4 regions of the Halalkalibacillus sediminis genome follow, and region 2 is predicted to be linked to each of the others. Evidence: riboswitches for the same ligand, from Rfam matches in the RefSeq annotation. Region 2 holds a riboswitch; each other region holds the start of a gene.
The links. A riboswitch is a leader RNA that binds a small molecule or an ion and turns the genes downstream of it on or off. The one in region 2 is predicted to bind cyclic di-GMP.

Region 1 (4,474 bases), on a different contig from region 2:
CTTGAATTGAGTTGATTTACCTTTAACATGTTCCGTACACAAGTACACCCCTTGGAAGTTATCAATATTTGATGGTCTATTTTAAATTCAAGCGGTAATATTCTCTTTCCAACAAGTTGGGGCAGGAATGGGGCAGAATTTCAGCACAATTTGTCCTGAAGTGGTCTGAACAAAAATAAGTAGAGTTTGTCTAACCGCATATATAATAGGTAGAAACTCAACTTAGTCTGAACAAATCTGAAAGTTACACCAGCCTTCTAAGCTGTCGGTCGGGCGTTCGAATCGCTCCTGGGACGCTCTTAAAAAAATAACGTTTTAAAAATCCGTCATATCAACCGTTAAAGGCATCGTCCAATTAAACGGTTACTTGGCGGATTTTTTTTTGCTGTCGATTGTTGGACGTTAAGCCGCAGGACAACCGAATAGAAAGCTGTTGAACTTCAATTAAGCGAATTTTTAAGGAGGAAACGGTTATGGCCCCAAATTTCATACGAACAAGAAGAAAGAAGGTCACAATACAGGCTTCTATTTCAGAAGTTGTAGTACATATAAGACTGAGAAAATAAATACGAAATAAGGTACTGCTTATTAAAAAAAAGAAAGCTCTCAAAATGAGAGCTAAGACTATACTAAAATAAACCTGCTTCTACTGCAGCATCAAAACTATCTCTTGCAAAATCAAATGGATTATCAATTTTTTCCCAGTGTATATACATTAACCTTGGCTCATCAAATAGCCAATGGTTATGGAGAGCTGTAACCATTATGCCTCTCCACCGGAGAGCTGAAATAAAAGGATTAATTTCTTCTTGGAGAATTACTGTTTCACCCAAGTTAAGTGTTCGCCCACCTACTGAATTTTCAAATGATAATGCAAATGGTAAAGCTAATGGAGATCTTGTTCTTCTGTTCAAGATTGATGCTTCTATGTTTCTTAGTCTAGAAACAACACATACTCCATCTGAAACTTGAGGAGTACCACCAATAATTCTAGCTAATCTATCACAACTTGATGACATTATTTTTCACCTCCTTACACTATCAAGGTATGTAGGGAGAAATATGTTGTATAGGTGGTCATTCAACGTCAATAAAATAGAGAAAAAATAGTCATCATTTAAATAATGCACATCACGATATAATGCGATGTAGATTAGAAGTTAATCATTTGAATGTTGCCAAAACATCGAACTTTGAAGTCTAGTAGGTGGTTTATAAAATGGGGAGTGTAAAGATAAATTAATCGCCAGAGCTTCAGCTCTGGCGATTAATTTACATATTCAAATACTATCCAATCCTTTACTTTTTTAAGTTTTAACTCCGGCTTGAGCTTTGTTAACGTGAAACTGTCCAAATAGGTAAGCAAAGGATATTTTGTGTAAGTAGCTTCAAAATTATAAAATTAATAAACACACATGATAGCTACATTTGATGATGAGATGACATCTCGTGACCAGGGTTATAGCCTTGTTGCATCAAATATTGTTCGAGTCGCATTACAGCATTAAAATGTCTTTGGTAATAGCTCATGTGTTTCTGAGGTTCCACATATTCATACCTTTTTGTTAGTAATCCATACAAACTAGCTTCACTCAATAAATCTTTTGCTCTTTGATCTAAACGCATGAAATTCCTCCTGAGTTTTTAACGTCAGTTTAGGTTCCTAATTTCTTGATGTATGGGCGAATGACTAAAAAAGCAAAAAATAAAAGCCAGATTTTTACTGGCTTAGTCGATCAACACTTTATCTAATTTTCGAGTGAGGTCTTCAAAGTATGGTTTTTCTATAAAGTCTTTTGCTCCTAAATCCAAACATCGCTGGATGATATGAGGTTGGGCTAGAGAAGAACACATGATGACTTTAGCATCTGGAAATAGTCTTTTCATAAGTGACAACGTTTGAAATCCATCTAAATCATCCATAATGAGGTCCATAATTACTATATCCGGATGGTGCTTTTTATAGATAGGAAGAGCCTCTCTGCCATTTGAGGATTCAGCAATGACCTGATATCGATCCGTTTGTTCTAAGATTTGTTTCAACCACTGGCGAATAAACCATGAATCGTCAACCAACACAACAGTATAAATAGAAATCACCTTCCATCAAGAAAGGGACAAGTGATTGCAGCCCGGCTACCATAGAAGTCCTTAGGTCCGTGGCTTTGCGTCTCTTACTTTCGTAAGGTTTGCCCTTTAAGTTTTTAAAAAGCCAAGAGCAGGGCCCCTGGCAAGTACAGCTTTTACTAATTATATCATAGCGAGATTGCTCTGGTAGAACATTAGCAGTAGTTTAAATACTACAATTTAAATAATAATGAAGAAATCAAGAACAAATTGGTGTTATAAATTAATTACAACTATCAAGGTAAATGAATGTTTGAATATCATGATATAAAGAGAGAAGCCATTAATTGGAGGCACTCTTTTTTTCATTAAGATAACTTTGACTTAAAAGATTATGAACATTATTTTCCTTAAATATGCTGGAATAAAAATAAAAAGTCAGTTCAAGATAGAGAAGAGTGTATATTTTAAAATATTTAAGGAGATTGACCATGCAGCTGTCCCCTCACATTTATGACCTGGTCATTAGACCTAATTGGTTCAATGAAAGGTATATCCACCAGCAAATTAAAAAACACTGTGATTTTAAACAAAAGACTGTTTTAGACTTCGGGTCAGGAACGGGTGCGAACTGTATACTTGTTTCCCCTATAAATTATATAGGATTAGACACGGACCTAGATAGAATTGGTTATTCCAGAAAGAAGTATCCACAATATCAATTCAAACCATTACATGGGTATCAACTTCCGTTACCTAATAATTCAGTTGACATCATTATGATTGTGGCAGTATTGCATCATATACCAGTTGAGAAGATTGATCACTATATTACCGAGTTTCGTCGGGTGCTGAAAAATGAAAACAGTGAAGTGATCGTTTTAGAGCCTTGCTTACTTAATAAAAAATGTCTTAAAAATTGGGTAATGAAAAAACTCGACAAAGGGGAGTTCATTCAACATGAGGATTCCTACTTAGGTTATTTCAAAAGAGCAGGATTTAATGTGTTATCCATTAACAAATTTCCGAAAGGACTGTTTTACAATGAATTGCTCTTCAAAGCGCAATTAAAATAGTAGTTATATTTACAAAGTCATAGTATGAGAAGAGCTCTCCTTAATTGGAGAGCTCTTCTATGCATCTAAAACTTTCATTTATTGTTATGCTTGTCTATGGAGAAACAGACACTTTTATATGAAGTATTCTATCCGTGTTGTTTTGCAAACTGAATTCTCTAATTGTATAATAATGGTAACAGCGTCAAAGGAAGGACATAAAGAAATGTCAAACAAATAGAAGAGAGATTACACTTTAAACACAATAGAATTGTTGATATATCTTTTGATAGTCATAATTTTGTATTATGTACTTCAAATAAGGTTTCATGCAGTTGAAGTTTTCGTTTACCTATCACTAATACTAATCTGGGCTCTTAACGTACTCACCAGGAAAGAAAACCGTGAACGTTTGAGTAAGTAAAAGTATAAGTGGTTTATAAGAATGTGACTCAACTACACAAACCTGAATGCTAGACCTAAAAGGTCAGGCTTTCGAATCGCTCCTGGGACGCCATTAAATTTAAATTACCAACTCAAAAGCAAATGTGCTTTTGAGTTTTTTTGTTTTCTGACATGTAATTACATTATAAATGAACTATTTGGTAATTTGAGATCGAATTGTCGAAATTCGTCGCAAAAAACCTCCTCTTGAAATGTAATTGTAATATTATGATAACCTTTGTGAAACTTATTGATGGTAGACTTGCAATTAGGCTGAATTAAAAGTATTTTATAGATTATTAGATACATAGTGAAGGTAGGGATTGAATTGAAGCTTAAAAAAATGACGAGTGCAACCTTTTTATCAATTCTTATTGGAGGAGCACTGATTGGTACCTCTATTCACGCAGAAACTATTGATGACCTTGAAGATCGTAAGTCCAAAATTGCTGATGAACGCCAAGAGATCAAAAGCAATTTGTCCGAAGCAGAAAGTGAAATGGCAGATTTATTAATCGAGCTTGAAGAATTGAATCAAGAAATTGAACAACTAAGAGAAGCATCTGAAAAAAACCAAGAACAACTAGACGAGACAGAAGCTAAGATTGATATCACTCAAGAAGATATAGATGAGCTACAAGAAGAAATTGATATTATTGAAAAACGTATTGAACTTCGACTAGATATTTTAAAAGAACGTTTATCTTCCTACCAAAAGCAGGGTGGAAGCATTAATTATATGGAAGTTGTACTAGGTTCCAAAAATTTTGGTGAATTCATCAGCCGTACTGCTGCAGTGAATAAAATTATGGAATCTGATCGTCATTTGATGGAAAGCCATCAAGAAGATAAGCAAGAGGTTGAGGAAAAGCAATCAAAAGTGCAATCAAAACTTTCAGAGCTAGAGG
Region 2 (4,474 bases):
GCAAATTACTGAAAGACGTTGCTGTATCAGAAGCCATCCAACCAGTAAGAGTGAATACTCCTCCAATTAAAATCAAACAGAAAATAAATTGCAAGCGACCTGATAATCCAGAGCCGCGGATATTCAATATCGTAAATACTGACACTAATAAAACTACAATGATAACTTCAGTGAAATAAACGTCCCACCCTGCTACTTCATACATTTTCATCTGTTGTATGAAATCAGGAAGCAAGAATTTCAACATCAATGCGAAAGCTGTGGCATTCAACGCTACAATACATATGTACCCAAGCGTCAAGAACCAACCACTAATATATGCATGGACACGGTTCAAACTTAAGAAAGCATAAGCAAATTCACCACCAGAGACTGGATAGTTTTTAATCAGGACACCGTAACTGATCGCAATGATCGCCATTAATACGGCACCGATACTTAAACCTAAAATAACACCCATTGGCCCGGCTTGATTCATCCAATCAGCAGGTAGTACGAATGAACCCCACCCGATTGAAGAACCAAGTGCGATAGCCCATACCCAATGCGGTTTAAGTGTCTTACTTAGCTTCTTTCTTTGCATTTGATCTGTTGTCCTACCACTCAATTTTAAAACCCCTTTTTGTTTTAAGTTTTAGATATAATTCCCTAAAGTGTCGCAGAATAATCACCTTTTAGAGACAAACCCCATTCTACCACTGTCAACTTCTATATAAAAAAATCAAATCTACTCTTTATAGCGAACATTCGGCAGTAAATAGCGACTATTTATCCCACGAATTAATGAGGGAACCCTAAAAGTCCGATTTTAAGCAAATTCAAGCAAACAATACGTATAGAATCTGTGCTCAGAGACAATATTGAGAATAGGACTTCATTTACACCCAAACACCAATAGAAAGTGTGAAACAAGATGCGCAAAGTACTACTGATTCTTTTTTTATTCATTACATACGTATTGTTTACCAATGGATTGGACTTTTATGAAAGATGGGAAAACAGTTTCGAGACATCAATCAGTAAGGATTCTATAGCAGACCCTCTCCCTCTTGATACTCCTGAAAAGGAAAATTCGTTGCCATCCAGCGAAGAAAAAAGTAATTCAATAATGGTTAATGATGAAAGTTGGACGATAAGCGCACCTGAAAAGTTAGATGATTCATTCCAAGAAGAGATCCCTGAAGAATACGAAAAAAGATTCATATCTCTCGAAGAAGAAATTATGGAAGAAATCCAACAGCTGAAAAATGAAGCAGCTGAAGAGTATGAAAACGAAAATAATTTGATCAAACGTGGCTTACTTTTACTGAAATATGAACGTCAAGCCGCAGACTTGGAAGACGAAGCTGATGTCACTTTCCACGAATTATTATCAGAGCTGGAATTAGAACTTGAAGGTAATGATGATTCCAAAGAAATCATAAGTGACCTGCAATTAACATATAACTCCACCAAAAAGGAAATAAAAGATGCATTTGTCCAAGAGGTGAATCAGTGGCTCCAAACTCCATCAGAAGAATACTGACCCAAGTAGTAGTTCTTCGCTATTGTCCAACGTTAATCGACAATTTTAATGTAATTAAAGAGATTATCCATCATAAATTATCGAAATTTTTTGATAAAATAGGACTAGTTTTTTTGTGGTAATCTATTACAATATAACCAAGGGGAAAATACGATAGATAAAGGCAAACCTACTGAAAAGTTGGGGCGCAAAGCGAGTGGTCTACGGGAGCCTCCTATGACAGCACAGCTGCCTTAGAAGTCGAGGAGGAGAACATGAGAGGTGTATCAGCTCAAAGCAATTATTCTTCTAAGGGTTTAGATCGTGAGTGGGTCCAATTAATGAAAGAAGCTAGAGAGATGGGCCTTAGTAAGAGAGAAGTAAAACAGTTTTTACAGAAAGAAAGACCGAGAATCTGAAGTAAGGAGTTAGGGGCTACATGATTTACTTGAAAGAGATAAAAAAAATGTAAAAATCGCGGCAGATAAAAACATACGCCGCGATTTTTTCATGGAACTTATTTTTGAAGCATGCCAGTCAGTTCAATAAAAGACTTCTCATCACCTACAGATAATGCCTGATCTATCAATCGATGCACATTTGCAAGCTCTAATTCACCACAAACTAACTCTGCTTCTAATTTTGATACAGCTAAATCCTCATCTAAGAATTCCTCAATAATCTGTTGCATCTGATCTTCAAACGCTTCAAACTTCATCAATTCTTGGAGTGGCAACTTGATATACCGGACTCCTTTTTGGAAAACGAATAAATCATGTAAATTAACGATACTGCGGTTCGTTCGATCAATGACAATTTCTCGAGCATCGAGTGGTATGAACTGATACACTCGATCATCCATTTCAATAGAGAAATACTGGAAAGCTAAAACGACTCTTACGAAACGCTCATCCTTTTTCACGTAGTACGGTTTCAAGAATTTTACTGTTTGCACACTCACCACCCCATATAGTTTGAAAATTCTGTTTATTAAATATTATTATGCACTATTCTGCTCAAAAATTAAAGTGAAATGTATCTGGAAATTTATAGTTTATTATTTAACCTAATGGTAAAACTGATATTAGCAATCTATTAGAAGAATTTTCCCTACTATCTTAGACATTGCAGAGGTCGTATATTACAATAATAGAAAAGATATAGAGAGTTGGTGGAATTGGTGCCAAATACCAAATGGTTCAGAATAGGCTACGCAATAATAATCATCATGTTGATCATTTTCTTATCAACAAAGGTCCAGTTTATATTCGAACCGATCTTCGTATTATTTCAAACAATATTTACACCTTTGATCATTGCAGGGATTTTGTATTATCTAATTCGGCCAATCGTCGACTTACTAGATAGAAAAATGCCGCGCCCTGTGGCGATTCTTATTGTTTTTCTATCGGGAATAGGCTTGATAACATTATTAATCACACTGATTGCACCTGAGTTACAACGTCAGTTCGATAACTTAGTTAATAGTGTGCCTGACTTGATTGAAAGTGCTAACCAGTATTTAATTGCTATTCAGAATAGCGAATGGTTCTCCCGAATCGCGCCTTCGCAAGCAGAAATAGAATCATACTTAAGTAATTTAGAAGGGCAAGTTACTGAATTCTTGACAACTATCGCTTCAAACCTAACAACTTACATAGGTGTGATAGCCAGCATTTTGATTATCATGGTGGTTGTACCTTTCGTGTTGTTTTATTTGCTGAAAGATGGCGAGAGATTACCAAAAAGAATTCTTGGGTTTTTGCCGAAAAAATACCGCACGGAAGTCGGGGATATTTTAGATGAAATGGATGATGCACTCAGTTCATACATCCAGGGACAAATTATTGTAAGTTTATGTGTCGGGGTTCTTGTATACATTGGCTTTATGATCATCGATCTTCGATATGCATTGATACTCGCGCTCGTGGCATTGTTCACGAACTTCATCCCATTTATTGGCCCTTGGATCGGAACGTTCCCAGCGGTCATTGTCGGGGTATTACAATCGCCTTTCCAAGCATTGTTGGTTATTATCATCGTTGTAATCGTACAACAACTTGAAAGTAATTTAATTTCTCCGCAAGTTATGGGGAAAAAATTACAGATTCATCCGATCACAATTATTTTCTTATTACTGTTCGCAGCTAAATTCGGTGGTATTGTGTACATGATCATTGCTGTTCCCGCCTATGCGGTGGGTAAAGTGATTGTCAGTCACATCTACCGCATCATCAAACTTAGAAATCGTAAAGCATTTGAAGAAAATGCTTAACACGAAAAAAGCTTGGGACCTGCTAATCAGCAGACTACCCAAGCTTTTGTTTTATACTAAACGTAGTAACTTGAAAATGATATAATATCCATAACTTTCAAATCGGCCATTAACATGAGGAGGCCTACAATGGACTTACTAAAGCTAAAGCAAATCTTCCCTTCAATTTCACAACAACCTTCAACTTTAGGCGAAGATGTTGCAATTCATCACCAAGGGAAAGTATATTTTATCCCTTCAAATGAGGTGAATGAAGACCAACGTGAGTTATTAGATGCAATAAATTCAGAACCCATACATACGAGTAAAGAAACCAAATGGCTATCCTATTTGAATAATTACTCCAAAGAAGTGCCACACGAAATTGACCTGTATCGCTTCGTCCACATCCAAATGGAAACCTCCTCTATCAATCAGGAATTATTCCGGGAATCGGTCGAAACCATGCTGGGTAAAAACCTTCTCTTCTTATGGAATGAAGTTAATCATGTTTGCATATTTGAAGAGATTCATAGTGAGCAAGATGTAGTGAATTTTCAAGAAATCATCGATTTGATGAGCGATGATCTTGATATGAAACTAAGGATATTCGTCACTGATATTCAAACAGATATTAAACGAGCTCCAGATTTATTCCACTGGTCCCTATCTATTTCCCGGGAAATATGGAAAGGGCCGTCGAATCGTGTAGTGAA
Region 3 (4,474 bases), on a different contig from region 2:
GATTTAGACTTTGAAATGGCCCATCACTTTGATGAGTTGTATGAGCAAAAAGAAAAATAATAGTGAAACACCGTCTGGCACAGCTAGACGGTGTTTTTTCATCCAGGTCGTCAGAAAGCGAACCAAGGGTGAGTTCAACTATCTTTAAATAATAAAAATGAACGATAACAGAGCCTTCATGATAACAAGTGATCATTTGAAGTCATTTTATCTATAGAATTAAATATCCGATGAAGACTCCTACTGCTCCGAATAGTAATGCGAATCCGATATTCCAAGCTGTCAGCTGATACGGATTACGTTTAAAGTATTGGTTAAGCATCGTAATTGGCACATTGAATGTTCCAGTCATATCATTTGCTACGACCGAAATAATCATCACCACCGAAACACTAAGCGGATTGATCGTATCTAGAAAAGGGGTGACGAAAATTCCTTGAAGACTCAATGTCACCAAAGGGTGAAAACCGAAAAACGCTAGAATCATTGAGCTGAACATCAAGACGATCAACAGGATTAATGGAGATTCCTCCATCCAAGCAATTGAATCGAAGACACCTTCAAAGATCCCGGTAACCTCCACGATTTCGTTAAAAACCCCAACTGGAACCAATAACATGACGAAATTCTGCATCGTCCAAATGTGATCTCCCCACACTTCCTGGTTGTAACGGATGAATGTACGAAGCTTATTGATCATAATCGACCAAAAGATCGTGTAAGGGACAATGATTAGAACAATCGCTTCAAAAAATTCGAGCCCAATTATGAAATGAACTGCAGAAGCGGTACCAATGAAGAAGATCAGAAAAGCTCCTAAATGTGACAGCTTTCTCATGTTTTCTGAGGCCTGACTTGTACTCGAACTTTCAGAAGTGAGTTCATGCTTTCGATATTTAAAGTATCCCAATGCTAATTCAGATAGGACCATTATAAGAGAAAAGACAAATAGAATCGGTAACAGATGTAAATAGGATGCTCCTGTAATTGCAACTACTAAAGCGATATATACTTCGATAGGACTCCAAACATTCGCTGCAGCAAAAGGTCTTAAAATACCTCTAGTAGCGAATTGATGGGTGATTTTGTCATTGAAGATAGCTGTTTTGGCTTGAATAAATCGATAAACTAAAGGTATTGTCGATAGAAAGATGAAGATCGTCAGGACATAACTCGTTAAGTAGGATTTGACGTAAAACTTTCCTAAGTTTGGTGTATTAGATTTAAGTACATCATACATGGATTGGTCGTACTTTCCGACAATCATGAAGTGATTGATGAAAGGAATCAAGTATAAAAGTGACAACAATAGACCCATCGAAGTGAAATAGTAAACCAGCTCTGCATACTCCAATTCGAATATAAAAAACAGAAGGAATGAGATGATCGTAAAAATGATTCCAATCATTTGGTATGTTCTAGTAGCCCCTTTAAACGAAATTAGCAGGGCAAGCATCCCGACGACGCCTTGGGTAAATAACAATATCTCAGAATCTATAAAAAGAAGGAGGATATAAATGAGTACAAACCCAGTGTAAGTATGAAACTGTAACCTTTTCATCTGATCCCCTCCTTATATCCACTACCATCCTATCAAACGAATGATTCAACTCCAATGGTTTAGAATATCCATTGTTATAGTTCAATTGAATGTCCTTAAGCTGTGATTTTTGCAAAAATCACATTCAATTGAACTATTTTCAAAAAAAACCTCAAAAAATATGATTTTTTTTCGAATATTAAAAAAGTAATCTTATAAAACTATATAGTTTCCATTTTTTTCAATTAATCAGAAGAAAAGTTTACCTGTTAATCAATTTAATCCTACTATTAAACTAGGACTTGTAGATATATGGATGTTTGTATATCTAAAGATATAAATAATTGGTAAGTTTGACCGATTCCTAGTATGGTAGTAATGGTTTATTCTAGCAATAAGATTTAGTCAAGCAAACTGAATAGTTGCTGCATCTCGATAATGGCAAAACTGGTGAAAACCAGTGACGCAAAGCTACAGGGGCTTCTGTGCATCACGCACAATGCCAGCCAGTTACCGAAGGAACAGGGATCTATGCAAACAAAGCGAAAACCTCCCATCTAAGAGCCAGTGGAAGTGTATTTCGTGGACTTTTCATAGACAATAACCCCGCCTATCGGTAATGGCGGGGTTATTTTTATATCCAGGAGGTGAAATTCTTACGTGAAAATCGTTAACCTGAGTAACAATCAAGTTGTTGGTGACAATGTCCAACAAGCCTACACCTTTTTCAAGAGGTTGAAAGGGCTCATGTATACAAAAGAATTACCATCAGGGAACGGTTTACACATTAAACCCTGCCAGTCGGTGCATTCCTATTTCATGCGGTATCCCATTGACGTCATTTACATTAACAAATCACAAGAAGTGGTTGCCTTAGACATTGGGCTATTGCCGAATAAAATCGGGAAGCGACGAAAAGATGCTGAATCAGTGATCGAAGTAACTGCTGGAACTATCGTGGATACGGACACGGCGATCGGTCACCAACTAAACATTATATTTTAAGGGAGAGATTAAAGTTATGAAACAATTTTTTGAGAACTTTTTAAGAGAAGAAGATGGACAAGGTATGGCTGAGTACGCGTTGATTTTAGGAGTTTTAGCAGTTGGAGTTGTAGCAGTATTGATTACGTTTGGAGATGCAATTATTGATGCGTTTAATGATGTGATTGCTAAATTCGATGAAACACCAACTGGAACAGATTCTACAACAGGATAATAATTTTTACCCCCTAATTAATAAATAGATTTGGAAAGGAGGAGAACCATGACGTTGATTAATTTGCTCTTATTTATTGTGTTACTTATCTGTGTCGTGACAGACGTGAAAAATCGAAAAATCTACAATAACGTATTACTACCAGCTTTAGTTTTGGCTCTCCTCCTTAATCCAATCAGTTTTGGTCTAGAAGGATTGATGAATGCTTTTCTAGGTTTGCTTTTAGGTTTCGGAATTCTATTGATTCCATATCTGATGGGTGGAATGGGTGCTGGAGATGTGAAGTTATTAGCGGTGATCGGTGCGATTAAAGGACCGGCTTTTGTTTTTGCTACGGCGGTTTATATGGCATTGATCGGAGCGGTGATCGGTTTAGCGATCTTGCTGTTCAGAGGTGGGTTTTTCAACCGTATGAAATCTTTCTTTCGTGCTCTATTCAACATGAGATATGGAATGAATCTTGATCTTCCAGAGAAACAATCGTTTCAGAAAACGTTCCCCTACGGTGTAGCGATCGTTGGCGGAGCGGTTGTTTCGTTTTTCTTTGGCGGAGTGGTGATTTAGATGAGGCTTCGCCGTGACCAGAAGGGACAATCGATTGTTGAGTTTTCGTTGATCATACCTTTATTAATGATTATTTTAGTAGGAGTATTCGATGTTGGACGGATGATGTATTCCTATACTGGTTTGCACTTCACTGCTCAAGAAACCGTTCGTCTAGGTGGTTTCGGTTATCAGGACAGTGAAATTGTGGAATTTGCTCACAACAATTTTCAAACGGGTGATTCGGATAAGCTTGAAGTGTCGGTTTCTCCAGATGATGCAAGCCGAAAGTCAGGAGAGTATGTAACGGTCACCTTGACTTACCCAGTAGAACCATTCACCCCTTTTGCTAAACAAATATTCGACGGTGCGGTCCAGCTCACTGCTGATTCAACGATTCGAGTAGAGTGAAGGAGAGTATAAGTGATGAATTTCAAGTCTTTCTTTAAAAATGAAAGAGGGCACGCAGCGGTGATCGTCACATTTTCTTTTACAGCTCTCTTGGCGATGACAGGCTTAGTAGTGGATGGTGGCATGCTGTACATGACAAAGACACATTTGCAAAAAACCGCCAATGCAAGTGTGTTGTCGGGGGCGCAAGAACTGACAGCTGACGATGAACTGACTGTAAGGCAAATAGTCGATGAAACCCTGGGTCACCATGAAGAGTTAGATTCGTTCTCAGGTATTATCATTAATTTGGACGAAAAAGTGACATTGGAGCTACAGAAACCAGTTAACACAGTATTCATGAAATTATTCGGTATCGATTCGATTGATGTGGAGGCGCGAGCCACTGCCAGTTTAGGAAAGATGGGAAGAGCGATTGGAGCTGCACCCTTGGGAATCGATGAATCCGTTCAACTTAATTACGGAGAAGAATACTCATTGAAAGTCGATGCTGGCGATTCAGATACAGGAAACTTCGGGGTCCTCGCTTTGGATGGTCCAGGGGCTCAAACTTATGAGCAGACGTTGCTATGGGGATCAGATTATGAACTTACTGTGGGAGATGTACTTGATACACAGACGGGTAATATCGCAGGTAAAACGAGAAGTTCTGTGGAAGAGTTGGTAAACAGTTGTGAAAACATGTACGAACGGGATTGTAGACGCATTCTTCTTATACCTGTTTATAAACCTTACAATCATGATCAGAATCAAATGCAACA
Region 4 (4,474 bases), on a different contig from region 2:
AGGTAGTGTTTTCTGTACGAGTCGCTGATTTTTATCAAATTGGTAGTATGTTGATGATCCGTTTGGATGTTTGGTCTGCTTAAGTTCACCATTATTGTTATAGATATATTCGGTTACATTACCATTGGCGTCAGTCCAAGTCGTTTGGTTACCGACTTTATCGTAGGTCCACGAGTTTTCGCGGCCCATTGGATCAATCACTTTCGTACGATTGCCTTCTATATCATAATCAAACGATAGTGTACGGTCATATTGGTCTGAGATTTTAACAATATTGCCTCGATCATCATAGTCATAATCGAAAACTTTTTGAGTTGTTCCAGTTTTGATTGTAACTTTATCGACGCCAAATTCTTCATAAAGATAGTCCGCTGTCTCAGTTGAACGATCAATATGAGTCGGGCGACCCAAGACATCCCTTGTAAAAGTTGTGATTTCCCCTTGTGGGTTTTCGATCGTTTTAATATGACCAAGTTTATTGTATGTGTAACGGGTCACGCCTGCAGCGTCAGTGATTTTTTCAACTTGACCTTTACCGTCATAATCATAGGTAGTGGTACGGTTAATTGGGTCTTTGATTGTTTTAATGCGACCTTGGTAATCGTACGTGTACGAAGTAACAACGCCATTTCCTTTATCTTCAGTTAAGACATTGCCTCTTGCGTCATATGAATAATTAGTTGTCGAGCCATTTGGCAGTGTTTCTTTTGTAATTCGACCTAAATCATCGTGTTCGTACAACGTTTTTTTGCCGTGAGGGTCTATGACTTCTTCCACAAATCCCTGGTCGTTATAGACCATTTCCGTTGTATTGCCTTTAACATCTGTCATATGAGTCATTTGACCACGTTCATCGTACTCGAACTCAACGTATACGCCTTCTGGGTCAATACGTTTTTCTAAATTCCCTTGTTCATCGTACTCAAATTTCGTAACACCTTTTAAAGGATCAATAATTTTAGTTGGCTGCTCCCATTGATCATGGTATTTGGTTTCCGTCACACCGCCAGCTAAATTAACTTTCTTCGTACGGTTGCCGTGGTCATCGTAAGCGTAAGAAATCGTTCCCTGAGGTGATGTAATACTTTTTACATTATTGTCGTCATCATAGGTATTTGTAGTAACTTCCCCTAACGGATTTTCTGTACGTGTGATTTGACCATCATTGTGCTCATAGGTCCATTTATTATTATCAATGTCGGTAACTGTCGTCGTGTTGTTAGTGTAAGACATGCGATAGTAGACATCTCCATACATTTCAACACTTGTAATTTGCTCGTTTGAATTGTAACTAAAGTTAGTAGTTTCACCGTCTTTTGTAATAGAAGTGACGTGGTTATTCGAATCATAAGTGTATGCTAAAGTGGATCCGTCAGCACGAGTAATTTTTTCTAAACGATTTTGATTATCATATTTGAATTGAACGGTTCTACCGAATGGGTCCTCGATCGAATCTATTAATTTTCCATTCCAATTAAATGTGATAGTACGTCCTGTTGTATCAGTAATTTGTTTTAGCTTACCAGTTTTCGTATAGTCATACTCAAATGCATTTCCATAGCGATCTTCCTGACGAATCATTTTACCTTTTCTAGGATCGAAATCGTACTCATGGTCTTCTGGCGGCTCATAATTTGGACTGTTCGGATCGCGCCATGGAGCGTAGTAGCCATTATATGTAACCTTTGATCCGTCTTTCTTTGTCACAACATATTGATCATCATCTTTACTAATACGTGTGAGCTTAGTTCCGTCTTCTAATTCTTCATAATAACCTTTGTGAAGTTTATAGTTGATTAACGGGTCATCATCATAGCTTGTGACCGCCGCTTCTTCACCATCCATAACAAAGTTATATGAATGCACACTTCCGTCAGGGCGTGTTTCAGCTATGTGAAATTCAGCGTAAAGTCTTAATTCAGATTCAATATTAGGCATCCATCCTAAGCCCAAAGCAGTTTCTTCATCTAAATCTTTCATGTATGAACGTTCGAAAATATAGTCTGCTCCGATTCCTGAAAGTTCTAGATCAGTAGCTTGTAAGTCTAGTTTTCCTGTTGCTAAGTTGACAGGGTTTTCGAATTTCTGGGTTGGGATATCTTCTGAGGTAGGGTTACTTTCTCGGTGATTAGGAGCGACGGTTGGAGTCATATCCCCTTGCATCGCAGGTGGTAGTGTAGGTCCAATATTCTGTGTTGGTTGTGGTAAAGGTGCTGGATCTTGTCCGATTTCCGGCATGAAATCCATAATTCCTCCAGGATTCATCAAATCAGCCGGATTCAGCTCCCCTTTTTCAGCATTAAGATTGTTAGTAGCATTTTGCGGATAAATTGGTGTGCTAGTAAACACAAGCAAAATAACAATCAAGCTAATTAATACTCTTCTCGTCTTTCTATAAGCTTTTTTCAGCATAAAAGCTTTCCCCCTATATAAATTACTGACAAGTTGTAACTTCGTGGTGGGGGCTGTGACGTTGAAAGGGGAAAGCCTTAGTTGACCGCACAAAAAATGTGCATACCAAATTAAACTTGCGGTTTGGAATGCACACTTATCTTACTTTTTTTGCAACCCAGCCGTCGTAGCACCTTTGTCTTGCTTTAGACCTGAGGCTTTGCGTCCCCGCCTTTCAACGAGTTTGCCCATACATATAAAATTGTGGTTATAAAAACCTAGAAAATAATTCCTATAAAACGAATTACACCCAAATGTTATATAACTTTGTGACTAAAGTCAACCTACATTTTGACATTTTTATGCATAATTCTTCAATTATCGTGGGGAAAGGTCTACAAGAGCCCAAGTTATATTTTGGATCATATGACCACCCTTTCCGTATTAACTGCCTTAAATACAAACCCCGTATTACCATTAAAGTGGTACGGGGTTTGTATAATACAGTCTAAGGCTTTTAATTTGGATCAGTCTCTTTTTTTTCTCAAAACTCTACATATCATGATCCGATTTCTGTTTTTGCTGAGAATGATTTCGCTGTTTTACTTTGTGCGAGCCTTGCAGCGGTTTGCCGTATGGCTGTTTTGGACTCTTTGGTAAATTTGGTTCTTCCTGTTGTTTTGGCCCTTTAGGTCGTCCGCTCATTTTCTATCTCCTCCTTCGCTGATTTACAGATATCTTTTGACAAGAGAAAGAAATTCATACTTTGAAAAGCTAAATCTTAACCGCACTTACCTAATCCATGTATTGTATATCTTATCAACTTACTTTGGCTCATAAAGATGGGGTTTTTGAATTCTCTGTTTACTTATTAAAGAGTTGAGGTAAGGCTTCTTACAAAATAAATAATTTATAGACAAACCATATTCAATCTGAGGATTTCGTTTAATATTCGAAAAGACAAAAGAATTAACATTAATGCCTTCTAAAAAAACATATGTTTGATTAGGAATGTAAAAAAGATGATTTTGGTCTTGAGCTTCCATTATTAAGCCCGTTTCAGTTACTAGTAGAGGGGCTTGATCTGCACCATCACCTATTTTTAGGAGGCATGCATAGGTTGAGATCAGTAGGTGTAAGCTTGGTTATTCTTGCAGCTATTTGTTGGGGCGTTAGTGGAGGAATTGCGGACATTTTAATGAACAAGGGCTGGGATCCCATTGTCATTTCCCTTTATCGAGGGGTTGTTGGCTTTGTATGTTTTTTCATATGGTTTCTTTTACGATTCAAACAAAACTGGACCACCTCTACTCGTTTATATGTATGGGCCTTATTAGCTGGTGTTGGTGTCGCTGGGAATTTCACTTTTTATTTCCTTGCTATTCAAGCCTCAAGCGTGGCGGTTGCTGTAACTTTGATGTGCACAGCACCAGTGTTCGTCCTTGTCATCTCTTTTGTATCAGGAATCGAACGCTCGACTTGGTTTAAATGGGGATGCATCTTCGTTGTACTTATGGGGATTATCATGCTTACAGGGGCCTACAATACTGGATCATTATCAGTCGGTTTTCTAGGAGTGATTTTCGGGCTTGCTGCTGGTCTGTCTTATGCGTTATTTATATTCGGTTTTAAAAACGCCTCTTCGATCGGAAGGCCACAAACCATCTTAACCATCGCATTCTTTTCATTTTGTCTCGTCCTTTTTATTATTGCGGACATTGATGAAGTTGCTAGTGTCGCAGTATCAAACGACGTAGGCTGGTTTTTTTTATTGGGGATCCTTGGGGCTGGAATTTCGTTTATGTTGTACGTGGTTGGCATACGGTATATCGCCCCAACCACCGCTTCAATGGTCGCCATGATCGAGCCGGTAACAGCTGCTTTGTTTGGCTTTCTGCTTATTGGAGATCATTTGACCCTCATTCAACTTCTTGGAATGGCGCTTATCCTGATGACGGTAGTTGTGCTTAGTGTGAGGAAGCCTGTTCGTTCTAAATAAGTTTTGACCAAATAGCCTTCCAGTTGCTTTCCCTCCTACTTTTCAAATGCAAAAAAACAGGGTATATGTAAATTAATTAATATT

Region 1: another riboswitch for cyclic di-GMP. It lies ahead of CEY16_RS05335 (response regulator transcription factor); the one in region 2 lies ahead of CEY16_RS08585 (anti-repressor SinI family protein).
Region 3: another riboswitch for cyclic di-GMP. It lies ahead of CEY16_RS11075 (DUF192 domain-containing protein); the one in region 2 lies ahead of CEY16_RS08585 (anti-repressor SinI family protein).
Region 4: another riboswitch for cyclic di-GMP. It lies ahead of CEY16_RS14820 (DUF2515 family protein); the one in region 2 lies ahead of CEY16_RS08585 (anti-repressor SinI family protein).

What each region holds. Positions count from the first base shown of each region.
Region 1 covers NZ_PJNH01000001.1:1,005,428-1,009,901, reverse strand. The annotation lists gene CEY16_RS05345 (DUF1259 domain-containing protein) at 630-1,019, opposite strand; gene CEY16_RS05340 (hypothetical protein) at 1,423-1,626, opposite strand; gene CEY16_RS05335 (response regulator transcription factor) at 1,729-2,100, opposite strand; cyclic di-GMP riboswitch class I at 2,124-2,204, opposite strand; gene CEY16_RS05330 (class I SAM-dependent methyltransferase) at 2,559-3,143, shown strand; gene CEY16_RS05325 (C40 family peptidase) at 3,895-4,474, shown strand, end outside.
Region 2 covers NZ_PJNH01000002.1:491,354-495,827, reverse strand. The annotation lists gene CEY16_RS08595 (APC family permease) at 1-583, opposite strand, end outside; gene CEY16_RS08590 (hypothetical protein) at 914-1,525, shown strand; cyclic di-GMP riboswitch class I at 1,678-1,761, shown strand; gene CEY16_RS08585 (anti-repressor SinI family protein) at 1,780-1,923, shown strand; gene CEY16_RS08580 (IDEAL domain-containing protein) at 2,022-2,459, opposite strand; gene CEY16_RS08575 (AI-2E family transporter) at 2,685-3,779, shown strand; gene CEY16_RS08570 (PucR family transcriptional regulator) at 3,909-4,474, shown strand, end outside.
Region 3 covers NZ_PJNH01000003.1:270,801-275,274, reverse strand. The annotation lists gene CEY16_RS11085 (4a-hydroxytetrahydrobiopterin dehydratase) at 1-60, shown strand, start outside; gene CEY16_RS11080 (hypothetical protein) at 212-1,561, opposite strand; cyclic di-GMP riboswitch class I at 1,971-2,058, shown strand; gene CEY16_RS11075 (DUF192 domain-containing protein) at 2,201-2,545, shown strand; gene CEY16_RS11070 (Flp family type IVb pilin) at 2,562-2,759, shown strand; gene CEY16_RS11065 (A24 family peptidase) at 2,808-3,323, shown strand; gene CEY16_RS11060 (TadE/TadG family type IV pilus assembly protein) at 3,324-3,713, shown strand; gene CEY16_RS11055 (pilus assembly protein TadG-related protein) at 3,729-4,474, shown strand, end outside.
Region 4 covers NZ_PJNH01000006.1:7,109-11,582, forward strand. The annotation lists gene CEY16_RS14820 (DUF2515 family protein) at 1-2,412, opposite strand, end outside; cyclic di-GMP riboswitch class I at 2,561-2,650, opposite strand; gene CEY16_RS14825 (small acid-soluble spore protein P) at 2,944-3,096, opposite strand; gene CEY16_RS14830 (DMT family transporter) at 3,512-4,390, shown strand.